Regions from separate parts of the Couchioplanes caeruleus genome, predicted to be linked through region 1. Evidence: riboswitches for the same ligand, from Rfam matches in the RefSeq annotation. Region 1 holds a riboswitch; the other holds the start of a gene.
What was found. Region 1 has a riboswitch for S-adenosylmethionine ahead of EDD30_RS00400 (aminotransferase class V-fold PLP-dependent enzyme). Riboswitches for the same ligand answer to the same signal wherever they lie in the genome.
Positions count from the first base shown of each region.

Region 2: another riboswitch for S-adenosylmethionine. It lies ahead of EDD30_RS18465 (ABC transporter substrate-binding protein); the one in region 1 lies ahead of EDD30_RS00400 (aminotransferase class V-fold PLP-dependent enzyme).

Region 1 is NZ_RJKL01000001.1:86,378-93,309, reverse strand. Features, by position in the region: gene EDD30_RS00415 (BMP family lipoprotein) at 1-790, opposite strand, end outside; gene EDD30_RS00410 (methyl-accepting chemotaxis protein) at 799-2,403, opposite strand; gene EDD30_RS00405 (chaplin) at 2,570-2,806, opposite strand; SAM riboswitch class IV at 2,924-3,040, shown strand; gene EDD30_RS00400 (aminotransferase class V-fold PLP-dependent enzyme) at 3,073-4,320, shown strand; gene EDD30_RS00395 (STAS domain-containing protein) at 4,390-4,722, shown strand; gene EDD30_RS00390 (universal stress protein) at 4,744-5,160, opposite strand; gene EDD30_RS00385 (APC family permease) at 5,277-6,644, shown strand; gene EDD30_RS00380 (HD domain-containing protein) at 6,651-6,932, opposite strand, start outside.
Region 2 is NZ_RJKL01000001.1:4,138,852-4,145,783, reverse strand. Features, by position in the region: gene EDD30_RS18490 (carotenoid oxygenase family protein) at 1-72, shown strand, start outside; gene EDD30_RS18485 (ABC transporter permease) at 155-793, shown strand; gene EDD30_RS18480 (aldo/keto reductase) at 765-1,772, opposite strand; gene EDD30_RS18475 (amino acid ABC transporter ATP-binding protein) at 1,782-2,525, opposite strand; gene EDD30_RS18470 (amino acid ABC transporter permease) at 2,522-3,283, opposite strand; gene EDD30_RS18465 (ABC transporter substrate-binding protein) at 3,289-4,152, opposite strand; SAM riboswitch class IV at 4,338-4,451, opposite strand; gene EDD30_RS18460 (GH3 family acyl-acid amido synthetase) at 4,517-6,172, opposite strand; gene EDD30_RS18455 (hypothetical protein) at 6,123-6,806, opposite strand; gene EDD30_RS18450 (DUF6182 family protein) at 6,831-6,932, opposite strand, start outside.

The sequences.
Region 1 (6,932 bases):
ACTGGTCGCTGTCGACGCCGATCGCCCACACGCCCTGGGCGGCCGCCACGGCCTCGAACGAGCCCTGGCCGGAGCCGCCCGCGGCCGAGTAGACGACGTCGGCGCCGTCGTCGATCATCGCCGCCGCGGCGGCCTTGCCCTTGTCCGGCGACCCGAAGCCGCTGAAGTCCGGCGGCTTGGTCAGGAACCGGCTGTCGACCCGGATGCTCGAGTCGACGCTCTTCGCGCCGGCCTCGTAGCCGGCCCAGAACTTGCGGATGACCGGCACGTCGACGCCGCCGATGAAGCCCACGCGCCCGCTCTTGGAGGCCAGCGCCGCCGCCACGCCGACCAGGAACGAGCCCTGCTCCTCGGCGAAGATCAGCGACACCACGTTCTTCGCCTGCACCGAGTCGTCGTCGATGATGGCGAACAGCCGGTCCGGGTGCTCCGCGGCGACGGTCTTGACGGCGCCGGCGTAGAGGAAGCCGACGGCGATGATCGGGTTGCTGCCGGCCTGCACGAGCTCGCGCAGCGCCGCCGAGCGGCCCTCGTCGTCCTCGGACTTCGTGGTGACCTCGGTCGCCTGGACGAGCAGGTCCTTCTTCGCCCGGTCGATGCCCTGGCCGGCCGCGTCGTTGAAGCTCTTGTCGCCGCGGCCCGCGTGGTCGTACGCGATGCCGACGTGGATCGCCTCGCGGCCGAGCCCGATCAGCTTGGTGTCGGTCTTGTCGTGGACCGGCGCGGCGGTGCACGCCGACAGCGTCGCGACGGCGGCGGCCAGCAGGGCGGCGGTGATCCTTCTACGCATCTGCATCCTCAGTACCGGAACTGCCCGACGGCGTCGCGCAGCGTGGTGGACATGCGGGTCAGCTCGGCCGCGGCCTCGCGGGCGCGGGCCACCTCCGCCGAGGTGACCGAGGTCGCGGCGGCGACGGCACGGATGTTCTCGGCGATGCTGGCCGTACCGCTGGAGGCGGCCACGGCGCCGCGGCTCATCTCGACGGTGGTGGCCGTCTGCTCCTCGACGGCGCCCGCGATGCTGGTCTGGTAGTCGCTGATGCGGGCGATGACCCCGCCGATGTGCCCGATGGCGACCACGGCCGCCTCGGTGTCGCCCTGGATCGCCTTGACCAGGCCGTCGATCTCCTCCGCGGCCTTGGCGCTCTCCTGCGCGAGGTCCTTGACCTCGCCGGCCACGACGGCGAAGCCCTTGCCGAGCTCGCCGGCGCGGGCCGCCTCGATGGTGGCGTTCAGCGCGAGCAGGTTGGTCTGCTCGGCGATGCTGGTGATCAGCCGTACGGCGTCACCGATCGCCGACGACGACGAGCCGAGGTTGGCGACGGTGCCGTTCGCGGTCTCGGCGGCCGCGACCGCCTCGGCGGCGACGTTGGCGGCGTCCGTGGCGTTGCGCGAGATCTCCTGAATGGAGATGCCCATCTCCTCCGAGCCCGACGCCATCGTGTCCACGTTGCGGTTGACGTCCTCGGCCGCGCCGGCGACCAGGTCCGCCTGCAGCGACGTGTCACCGACGCTCTTGGCGAAGGCCGCCGAGACGGCGTCCAGGTCCGCGGACGTACGGGTGAGCGCGTCGGCCTGCACGGCGACGTCGGAGACGATGGCACGGACCGAGTCGACCGCCTGCCCGAGCGCGGCGGCCATCTGACCCACCTCGTCGTGCCACTTGCTCTTCGGCGTCTCGGTGAGGTCACCATTGGCCACCCGGCGCAGCGCGTCACGGGCGGCGCCGACCGGGCGCACGATGCTGCGGGTGACGACCCACGCGGATCCCGCGCCGAGCAGCAGGGCCACGATGGTCGCGATCCCGATGACCCACTGCGCGCGCTCGGCGTCGTCGGCGGCGACCTGCACGGCCTGGACGCTGCGGGCGTCCACCGAGCTGGCGAGCTTCTGCGAGTGGACCATGATCCGGTAGTAGCTGTTGAAGCTGTCGTTGATGGCGATCTGGTCGGCGTTCCACAGCGCCTGCGGGGTGCCCGGCTTGTACGCGGCCACGAGCTTGTCGTTGACCGCGACGTAGGTGTCCAGCTCGGCGCCGACCTGCTGGAACAGCTCCTTCTCGGCGCCGGTGAAGGCAGCGGCGTCCACCTGGGAGAGGAACGTCTTGAAGGTGTCGCGCTCCTGTTGCCAGGCCTTGAAGGCGACCGAGTCGCCGCCGATCGCGCGTCCCGCGCCGAGCCGGTAGATGTCGTTGATGTAACTCGCCTGCCAGCCGTTGAGCGTGGCGGCGTGGGTCTTGATCTCCTCCGCCTGCCGCGTCAGCACCTCGAGCCGCCGGACGTCGTTGGCGGACCCCCGCTGGGCGACGATCGTGGCGAAGCCCATCGCGGCGACGCCGAGCAGCAGCACGAGGACAGCGGCGAAGGTCCCGAACAACCGGGTGCCGATAGAGAACCGCCGCACGTGGTCATCCCTCCGCTTGGGTGACGGCGCATAGCTGCCGCCCTTTCTCCGATCGGCACCCGGTCACCGCGGCTGAGGGCTTGAGCCGATCTCACGGCGCGGCGCCCGGAGCGGGGTGATCCTGCGTGCCACCCGGTTCCGGACGCCGTTGCCGGTACCGGCGTCGTCAGTCGTCGTTGACGCAGCTGGCGGCGGTGCTGGCGATGCCGAGGATCGCGAGGCCGTTGCCGCAGACGTTGACCGGGATGTGCACCGGGATCTCGACGCTGTTGCCGTTCAGCAGGCCCACGTTGGTGTTGCCGTTGTGGTCGTCGTCGTCGTGCGCGCTCGCGGGTCCCGCACTCAGCACGAGTGCCGCGGCGGCTACACCGGCGCCGACTGCCAGACGTTTGACCAGTTTCATGTCGTACCTTTCGCTCTTTTCCGACAGATGCCAGGACTCACCGTAGTTCCGTTATCACAATCGGTGGTCATTTCGGCGGTACAACCCTCTGGGGGGATGTCTGCTACGGTCGGCACTGGTCATGAGTGCCAGCGACAAGCCCCGGCTAGCTGGCCGGCAACCCTTGCGTCCGCGATGGGGTGCCCCGGGTGAGGACCGGGCCGGCGTCGATGACGACGCGGGCAAGCGCGGGCCCCGGCGGGGTCCCCGACCCCGTGGAGGTTCCTGTGATCTTGACCGTGCGACACGACCTGGACGTCGTCGACCCCAACGCCAACGTGGCACTGGCCAACGGCGAGAGCATCCGCTTCGCCCACCTGGACTATGCCGCGTCGGCACCCTGCGTGCGGGCCGCCGCGGACGCCGTGGAGGGCCTGCTCCCCTGGTACGGCAGCGTGCACCGCGGCACCGGCGTCCGCGCCCGAACCTCGACGCTGGCGTACGAGCGCGCCCGTGAGCGGGTGGCCGCGTTCGTCGGCGCCCGGGCGAGCGACGCCGTCGTCTTCACCCGCAACACCACCGACGCGCTGAACCTGCTCGCCCGCGCCCTGCCCGCCGGCACCACCACGATCGTCTTCGACGGCGAGCACCACGCCAACCTGCTGCCGTGGCCGCGGCAGTTGCGCCTGGCCTGCCCGGAGACCCCGGACGCGGCGGTGGAGGCCGTGGCGAAGGCGCTCGCGACCGTGCGCGGACCCGCGCTCGTCGCGGTGACCGGCGCCAGCAACGTCACCGGGGAGGTGTGGCCGGTGCAGCGCATCGCCGCCGTGGCGCACGCCCACGGCGCCCGGGTGGCCGTCGACGCCGCCCAGCTCGCCCCGCACTCCCCCGTGGTCCTGGCCGACCTCGGCGCCGACTATGTGGCGTTCTCGGGGCACAAGCTCTACGCCCCGTTCGGCGCGGGTGTGCTGGCGGGCGCGGCCGACTGGCTGGACGCGGCCGAGCCGTACCTCAGCGGCGGCGGCGCCAGCGCGACGGTCGGCGACCGACCGGGCGAGGTGACCTGGGCGACCGGGCCGGCGCGGCACGAGGGCGGCACCCCGAACCTGCTGGGCGCGGCGGCCCTCGGCGCCGTGTGCGCGGCGCTGGGACGCGCCGACCGGGCGGCGCTGCACGAGCGGGAGCAGGAACTGCTGGCGAGGCTGCGCACCGGGCTGGCGTCGGTGCCGGGTGCGGTGGAGGTGACCGCGTTCCGCGGGGCCGCGCCCCGGGTCGGCATCGTGTCGCTCGCCCTGCCGGGCCGCGATCCGGCCGTCGTGGCCACCCAGCTCGCCGACAAGTACGGAATCGGCGTGCGCGCCGGGCAGTTCTGCGCCCACCCGCTGACCCGCAGGCTCACCGCCGACCGGGCCGCCGCGCCGTGCGAGGCCGGGTCCCCGAGCCTGCTCCGCGTGAGCTTCGGCCTGGGGACCCGCGACGACGACATCGACCGGCTGGTGTCCGCCCTCGCCACGCTCACCGCGGCCCGTTCGTAGCGCACGGCGTCCGGTGCGCGGCCCCGGCCCGGCGAGCCGACCGGCCCGAACCCGGCTATCCTCGCTCAGATGTCCAGGAACACCTTGGTCGCGTACGAGCCGGTCACTCCCGACGGACTGCTCGCCGCGGCGCTCGACGGAGACCTCGACCTCGACTGCGCCGACGAGGTGCGCGACAGCCTCGCCTCGGCCGCCCGCGGCACCGGCTGCCGCCGCCTGCACGTCGACGTCAGCCGGCTGACGTTCATCGATTCCTACGCCCTGGGCGCGCTCGTCAGCGCCCGCAACTCGGCGGCCGCGGAGGGCGTCACGCTGACGCTGATCAACCCGTCGCAGCCGGTGCGCAAGGCGATCCAGGTGACCGGCCTGGCCGACGTGTTCGGCCTGCCGCCGCTCGACTGACGGCGCATCCGCCGCGACGGGTCAGGGCGACGGCGGGTGGGTGACCACCACGACCGGGCGCGGCGATCTCTTGATGAGATCGAGCGGCACGCTGCCCAGCAGGCGCTGCGTCACCGCCGGCCGGGTGCTGGAGCCGACCACGATCAGGTCGGCGCCCTGCTCCTCGGCGAACTCGAGGATGCGCTCGAGCGCGCGGCCGGACAGCACGGTCCGGGACGCCTCGACGCCGGCGGCGGCCAGGCGTTCCGCGGCCGCCGCCGCGGCCTGCTCGGCGCGGGCGGTGAAGACGCTGCGCGGCGCGGCCGCCAGCCGCTCGAGCTCCACCTCGTCCACCGCGACCACCGCCACCGTTCCCCCGGTCTGGCGGGCCAGGTCCGCGGCGGCGTCGGCGACCCAGGGCTGGTCGGCCTCCGGGTTCGCGGCGAGCACGATGCGCATGACATCGATCCTGGTGCACGGCTCCCCCCGGGACAAGCCACACTCGACAGATCCGCCGATGTGTACGAGGCTCGAACGACAACACCACCGCGGCACACGACCGGAGGTACGCGGCCATGGCAGAGGCGGGCACTCCGGAGGCGACCACCACCCCGTCCGGCCAGCCGGCGCTCAACCGGGTCATCGGGCCCGGGTTGCTGCTGCTCTTCGTGGTCGGCGACATCCTCGGCACCGGGGTGTACGCGCTCACCGGCAAGGTCGCGGCCGAGGTCGGCGGCGCGGTGTGGCTGCCCTTCCTGCTCGCCTTCGCGGTGGCCCTGCTGACCGCGTTCAGCTATCTCGAGCTCGTGACCAAGTATCCGCGGGCGGCGGGCGCGGCGCTCTACACGCACAAGGCGTTCGGGGTGCACTTCCTGACCTTCATGGTCACCTTCGCGGTGATGTGCTCGGGCCTGACCTCGGCGTCCAGCGCGTCGAAGGCGTTCGCGGGCAATTTCGCGCAGGCCTTCGACCTGTCGATCGGCGCGGGGCTCGGGCTGACCGCGGTCGCGGTCGGGTTCATGACCCTGATCGCGCTGGTCAACTTCCGGGGCGTGGGCGAGAGCGTCAAGGTCAACGTGGTGCTGACCCTGGTGGAGCTGACCGGCCTGCTGATCGTCATCGGCATCGGGGCCTGGGCGCTCGGCGGCGGCGAGGGCGATCTGTCGCGGCTGGTCGAGTTCGACGCTCCGCCGGGCGAGAGCGCCGTGCTGTCCGTGACCGCGGCGACGGCCCTGGCGTTCTTCGCCATGGTCGGCTTCGAGGACTCGGTCAACATGGCGGAGGAGACCCGGGACCCGGTCCGGATCTTCCCCAAGGTGATGCTGACCGGGCTCTGCATCACCGGCCTGATCTACGTGCTCGTGGCGATCTCGGCGGTCGCGCTGGTCTCCCCGACGGACCTGGGCGAGGGCGACGCGCCGTTGCTCAAGGTCGTGTCCGCGGGCGCGCCGGCGTTCCCCCTGACCGTCTTCGCCTTCATCACCATGTTCGCGGTGGCCAACTCCGCGCTGATCAACATGCTGATGGCCAGCCGCCTGCTGTACGGCATGGCCAACGAGCGGGTGCTACCCCGGGTGCTCGGCCTCGTCCACCGCTCCCGGCGTACCCCCTGGGTGGGGATCGTCTTCACCACCCTGGTCGCGTTCGCGCTGATCTGGTTCGCCGACCTGGCGGCGCTGGGCGGGACGACCTCGCTGCTGCTGCTCTGCGTCTTCACGATCGTCAACGTGGCGGTGCTGGTGCTGCGGCGCGACCGGGTCGAGCACCGGCACTTCCGCGCGCCGACGGCCATCCCGGTGCTGGGCGCGGTCCTCTGCGCGTACCTCGCGAGCCCGCTCTCCGGCCGCGCCGGTAGCGACTACCGCGTGGCGGGCGTCCTGCTGCTCGTCGGCGTGGTCTTGTGGGCGGCGACGTACGCCCACCGCCGCCTCACCGGCGACTGAGGGCCGTCAATGCGCCCGCATGCGCCGCTCGACGCGGTCGGCGACCCGGATCAGATACGGCCCGCGCAGGTGGTCGACCTTGGCGTTCCAGGACTCGGGCCCGTGCCGGCACAGCATCTCCTCGTGCCGCCTCGCGGGAGTGACCCGTTCGCCGCGCGGCCCCACCGTCTGGTCGGCGTAGGTCAGCGCGTCCGACAGCATGCCCTCCTCGTACGGGTATGCGGCGAGCCGCTCCCCCAGCCCGCGCGCCGCGGCGACGAACCGGGCGCCGGAGTGGTGGGCGACGCG
Region 2 (6,932 bases), 4.1 Mb from region 1:
CCGCGCCGGGTGACCGCCGGCATCCACGGCTCCTGGATCCCCGACAGCGAGCTGGACAACAACGAGAACTGACCCCGCGACGGGCGGCGCCGGATCCACAGGCCGGCCGCCGCCCGTTTCTCCTCACCGACCAACCACATTGGAGGCTTCCGCCATGTCCCTCGCCACCGCCGTTGCGCCGATCGCTCCCCGCGCCGGTCGTCCCCGCCGCCTGATCGAGATCGACAGCCGGGCGACGTACGTCAGCTTCGGGCTCGCCTATCTGGGCGGCCACGGTGCCGCCGCGGTCTCCCAGGGCGACACTCCTCTGCTCGACCTGCCCGGCTGGCTGCCGACGGCGCTGCTCGGCATCGGGCTGATAGTCGGCATCACCCAGGCCACCATCGCCTCGTCACGGGTCCAGCGCGCGGCCAGCGAGCCGGACGTCCTCGCCTGCAAGCTCCTCGGCGCCGGCTGGGTCATCGGCTTCATCGCCCTGTTCTTCGCCATCACCGCCCTGACGGCCCACCTCGGCATGCCGGAACTCCAGTCCATCCTGTGGCCGATCGGCTCCGGCCTCGTCGTCGGCCTGCTCTATCTCGCCGAGGGCGCCGTACGCCGCAATCTCATGCACTACGGCCTCGGCGCCTGGCTCGCCCTCATCTCGACCACGGCACTCTTCTTCGGCACTCCCGGCCTGTTCTGGATCCTCGCCATCGCCGGCGGCGGCGCCTACGCCGCCGCCGCGGTCCTCGAACAACGCCGCCTCATCTCACTCGCCGAGGTCAGTGCGTCTCGGATATCTCGGCGATGAAGGCGTAGGGATAGTCCGGCGTCGGCGGCTCGCTGACGGCGTCCAGGCGCTGCGTGGCGGCCGGGTCCAGGTGCAGGTCCGCGGCCGCCAGGCAGTCCCGCAACTGTCCGGCGGTGCGCGCGCCGACCAGCGCGGCGCTGACGCCGGGCCGGTCCATCACCCAGGCCAGTGCCGTCTGAGCCGGGGTGAAGCCGTGCTGATCGGCGACATCCAGCAGCGTCTCGACAATGCGCCAGGTCCGGTCGGTCCCGCGCCGGGAGAGCGCCTCCAGGCCCCGATCCGGATCGTCTCCGAGCCGGCTGTCGGACGGCAGCCCCTCTCCCCGCCGGTACTTGCCGGTCAGCCAGCCCGCGCCGAGCGGACCCCACACCATGGCACCCATGCCGAGCGACTCCACAGCGGGCAGCAGCTCCCACTCCGGCTCCCGCACAAGCAAGCTGTACTGGGGTTGCAGCGATATCGGCGCTTCGACGCCGCGCCGGACACAGCCGGCATGGGCCAGGACGATCTGCCATCCGGTGAAGTTGCTCAGCCCGGAGTGAGTGATCTTCCCGGCACCGATCGCCTCTTCTGCGAACTGCGCGAATTCATCCAGAGGTACGCGAGGATCGGGGCCATGCGCCTGGTACACGTCGATCCGATCGAGACCCAGCCGGCGCAGACTGGCCTCCAGGGCCCGATGCAGGTATTCCCTGCTGAGTCCCGCGCCCGGCTGGCCGGTGATCGGGAACCGCGCCTTGGTGGCGATGACGAGACGGTCGCGCAGCTCCGGACGGGCCTTCAGCCATCGTCCGATGATCTCTTCACTGCGGCCGTCGCCGTAGACGTCCGCGGTGTCGATGAGGGTGCCGCCCGCCTCGACGAAGGCGTCGAGGATCGCGTGGGAGGCATGTTCGTCGGCCTCCTGCCCGAACGTCATCGCCCCCAGCGCAAGGCGTGAAATTTCTGGTCCTGCGGCGCCGAGCCTGCGAAGTTCCATTGATCAAGGTTAAAGGACCTGGGAGAGGAACCGGCGCAGCCGGGGGTGGGTGGCCCGCTCGAAGATCTCGGCCGGCGCGCCGGCCTCGAGCACGACACCCCGGTCCATGAAGGCCACGGTATCGGCGACCTCCCGAGCGAACCCCATCTCGTGGGTGACCACGACCATGGTCATACCCTCGGCCGCCAGGTCCGCCATCAGGCCCAGCACGCCCTTGACCAGTTCCGGGTCGAGTGCGGACGTGGCCTCGTCGAAGAGCATCACCTGCGGCTGCAACGCCAGGGCGCGGGCGATCGCGACGCGCTGCTGCTGCCCGCCGGACAGGTGGGCCGGCCGGGCGTCGGCCTTGGCGGCGAGCCCGACGAGCTCCAACTGGGCGCGGGCGATCGCCACCGCCTCGTCCTCGGAGAGCTTCTTGAGCCGGCGCAGCGCCAGAGTGATGTTGTGCAGCACGCTCATGTGGGGAAAGAGATTGAACTGCTGGAACACCATCCCGACCCGCTGCCGCAGCCGGTCCGGGCTTTCCCCCAGTACGCTGCGGCCGTCCAGCAGCACGTCACCGCGATCCGGCTCGATCAGGCGGTTGATGGTGCGCAACAGCGTCGACTTGCCGGAGCCGGACGGGCCGATGACACACGCGGTCTCCCCGCGGGCCACGTCGAGGTCCACGCCGCGCAGCACCCGGTTCGGCCCGAACGCCAGGTGGATGTCGCGGAGGCTCAGGCTGACCGAGGTGGTGGTGGCGGCCGTCATCGTTCATTCCCCTGTACTGCGCCGGACAGTGCCAGATCCGTGTCGTCGTCGTCCGTGGCCGGCGGCCGGCCGTGCCGCAGCCGTCGGTCGATCCAGTTGACGACGTGGGTCAGCGGCACGGTCAGCGCGAGATAGAAGAGCCCCGCCAGCAGCAGCGCGGACTCGTTGCCGGTCGTGGCGGCGTGGTCCTGGCCGATCCGGAACAGCTCCCGCTGGCTGGCCACCAGGCCGAGGAAGTAGACCAGGCTGGAGTCCTTGATCAGGGCGATCAACTGGTTCACCCAGGCCGGCAGGACCCGGCGGACCCCCTGCGGGATGATCACCAGCCGCATCGACTCGGACCAGGAGAAGCCCAGCGCCCGGGCCCCCTCGAGCTGGGCGGCCTCCACGGACTGGATGCCGGCCCGGAAGATCTCGCCGATGTATGCCGCCGCGATGAGCGACAACGCCAGGATCCCCAGCGGGTACGGGTTGGGCCCCCAGATCTCCATGCCGAGCGGTGCCAGCCCGACCCCGATCAACAGAATGGTCGCCGCGGCGGGGAGACCGCGGAACACGTCGGTGTAGACCCGGGCCGGCCAGCGCAACCAGCGGGTACGCGAGATGCCGGCGACCGCCAGCAGCAGGCCGAGCACCGAGCCGAGCAGGGCGGCGGAAACCGCCAGCACCAGCGTGTTGCGAAGCCCGACGGTCAGCATCTCGGGCAGCGCCGCCCGCATCGACGACCAGTCGAAGAAGGTCTCCCAGAGGGTGCTCATCCTTGTCAGGAGGTGGCCGAAGCCGACGTGCTCGGCGAAGCTGCGGCCTTTCCGCTGCCCGGCGTGAAACCGGCGGGAATCGGGCGGCCCGGGTAGTACTGCTCCTGGAGTCGCTTCCAGGTGCCGTCGGCGATGACCTCGTCGAGGCCCTTGTTCAGCGCCTCGCGCAGCGCGTTGTTGCCCTTCGCCACCGCGTACGCGGTCGGGGCGGGACTGAGCTGCTTGGCCGCCACCTTGATCTTGAAGCCGCTGTCCGCGGCCGACTTCTCGCCGATCTCCGCAGGCGCGATCCAGGCGTCGGCCGTGCCGGCCTTGAGCTGGTTGATGGCGCCGTTGTAGTCGGGCACCCGCACCGGGTCGAGGCCCTTGCCGGTGGCGTAGTCGTCCTGGACGGTTCCCTGCACGACCACGACCCGCTTGCCGCTGAGCTGGTCGAAGCTGGTGATGGTGGAGTTCGCCGGTACGTCGAGTCCGAAGTAGCCGAAGTCGTACCCGTTGCCGAAGTCGACCGTCTTCTTGCGCGCCTCGGTCACGGTGATCGAGGAACTGCCGACGTCGAACTTGCGGTTGTTGACCTGGGACAGCAGGGCGGAGAAGTCGGTGCCGACGAACTCCACCTTCAGACCGAGCTTGGCAGCGACCGCGGTGAGCAGGTCGTTGTCGAAGCCGGTGAACTTGCCGTCCTTCAGATAGACGTTCGGCGGCGCGTCGGTGAGCGTCCCGGTCCGCAGTACACCGGGCTGCTGTAGGCCGTACGGGTTGTCGGCCGAGCTGGACGCCGCGTCGCTGCAAGCGGTGAGCATGGTGGTGCCGAGGATCGCGGCAACGCCGAGGGCGGCGGCCCGGATGAGGGCAGGCAGAACTCGCACAGGGGTCTCCTGAGAAAGGGGCGTATCGAGAAAGAGGGGTGTGGGCGCGGTCTAGCGCGCAGCGCAGGGCCGACACACGGCGCTGCAGATCCGCATCATGTCGACGTGCCGGCGCCGGGTCAGGGCCGGTGCGCCAGAACTGCGGGAAGACATGGTTCTCCTAGGTCGGTAATGACCTGGGAACCAGGCCACGCTTGCACGGGAGCCTTGCTCCGGTGCCTGGTCTTCACCCGGGGCACCCCACCGCGGAGGAGGGTTGCCGGCCAGCAAGCCGGGGCTCGATGCTGGCGCTCATGACCTGGATTCGAGGCTAGCAGCCCCTCACGGTGGGTCGTCCAGCCGTTATGACAACGCTCACGCTCTGTCATAGGGGACTGAGCAGACGCTCCCAGCTCGCGTCGTCACGCTGGAAGACGCGGTCCTTCACCTGGGCGGGACGCACGCCCTGCGCGACCCGGTGGTGCCAGTCCTCGGCGAACCGCTCGGCCCCGACCACGTGCAGCTTCGCGGCATCCAGCCGGCCGCCGGCCCGGGCGGCGCGGTAGCCGTCGGCGATGCCGCTCAGCGCGGCGTCCAGCGCCGTCGTCAGCGCCCCGACCTCATCGGCTCCCCAGTCGGTGAAGGAAGCCACGGCGAACTCGTAGCTCCCCCGGATCGGACGGCAGGTCGCGTTGACGACCTCCAGGCCGGTGCGGTCCAGCGCGGTACGCAGCGCGCGGACGACGTGCGACTCGCGGAGCCGCTCGCCGGCCACATCGCTGAGGTTGCGACGCCCGGCGTACTCGACGCGGGGCACCCCGGCCACCCGGTCGACCACGCGCACCACGTCGCCCACGGCGTGCCGGTAGAGCCCGCCGACGTGGGTGAAGACGACGTGGTACTCCTGCCCCTCGGCGAGCTCCTCCATGAGCAGGGTCGCACTGTCCGGGCGCAGGTCCTCGTCGGCGGGGACGAACTCGTACAGGGCGGCCGGAACGATCAGGGAACCGGCCGTCGCGTGGCGGTCCAGGGCCACGGCGACGGGACCCTCGGACGCGGCGACCGGAGCCGGTAGGACGGTCACCCGGGGACCGAAGCTCTCCCGGAGCCGAGGCAGGTAGAGCGAGGCCAGCCCCGTCGTCCAGCAGAAGATGAGCTCCATGTTCGGCCAGACGTGAGCCGGCAGCAACGTGCCGTGGTATGCGGCGAGCCGCTCCAGCTCCGCGGCCCGGGCGCGGTTGGCGGCGCCGAACGGCCTCCCGTCGAGCGTGCCGTCGTGGAGATCCTTGACGATCCTCGGCAGCCACTGGGCGAGCTGGTACGGCAGTGCCGCCACCATGGCGGGGTTGATGCCGATGACGCAGCGCAGATCGGACTCGACGGCGAGCCGGAGTCGCGCGTAGGACCGGTCCCACTGGTGCTCGGTCCAGACCTCGGCGCTCAGCGTGGACCAGGGCGCCCGGGTGCCGGGCTCGGCCGCCAGATGCTCACCGAAGGCCGCGCCGAAGTCGACCTGGCTGGCCCCGGCGTGGGGTCGGCCCGAGGCGGTGGTGGCGAGGCGGGGGACCGGGTCGTGTTTGAGATTGAGAGTGGTGTCGTCGCGTTCCAGTACCCGCGGGAAGTGTTCGGCGAAGTTGGCCCAGGCCGCGTAGTAGAAGGGAAAGAAGCTATGCCGCATGAAGCTGCGGGTGATCGGAATCTTCTTGTTGTCGCCCGTACTGCCGCTGCTCATGAAGAACACGACCGGATCGTCGGCCGTGAGGACATGTGATTCGCCGTCGGCCGCCCGGTGGATCCACGGCGCCAGGGCGTCGTAGTCACGGATCGGCACGGCGGCGCGGAACTCGTCGACGTCGCGGATTGCGGCGAAGCCGTGCTCCACCCCGAAGGCCGTGCCGACGTTCTCGGTGAGCACGTGGGTGAGGGCGCGCCGCTGGTGAGAGACGGCATCCGCCAGCGCGGCGCGGAGCCCATCGCGTTCGGCGACGGTCCTACGCCGGTACTGGGCGACCCGCGCTGCGATTTCCGGATCGATGGCCACGATCACTCCTCACGATTCTCTCGACCTGACGGGCGATGTCGTCGACGTCGGCGGCGGTGCCGATCACGCTGGTCGGCACGTTCTGGACCTCCGCCAGCATGAGCCGGCGGAGATCGGCCTGGAAGCTGACGAACGCCTTCCGGCTCGGCCGGTCGCCGTAATGCTCGAAGCGGTTGACGGCGGCGCCGTTCCCGGAGCGCCGCCATGCGACGCCCGGGTCGGTGTCCAGATAGACGACCTCCCGCGGCGGCGGAAACGAACGCCACCAGGCGAAGATCTGTTCGTTGATCAGCCCACTCAGGCGGCACTTGGCCAAGATCTTGTAGTAGTAGGAGTCGACCACCACCGGGCCGGCCATGCCGCCGGCCAGCGCTTGATCGCGCAGGAAGACCACGGCGGTCTGCACGATGCTGAGGACGAAGTCGGCGGAATAGCGACGGCCCGCCTCCCTCAGCGCCTCCGTGAGGAATTCGGTGCGGAGCCGCGAGACCAGGGGAAAGCCGTCGCCGAGAAAGTCGTCGTCATAGGAGGCGACGCGCCAACCGGTGCGGCGCGCCAACGCGGACAGAACCGATGATTTGCCCGCATGGTCGGCACCGAGGAGCACCCAGAATTCCGAGCCGGGCATGAGCACCTCCGCAAGCGAAGCGAAATCGGCTCAGCGTATCGAGATCGGCGAATTCGTGATGTCCCCGCGACGGTCGGAGGTGCTCAGGCAGGTGTACGCGCGCAGGCGGTCAGGATCGGTGGTGTCCCGGTG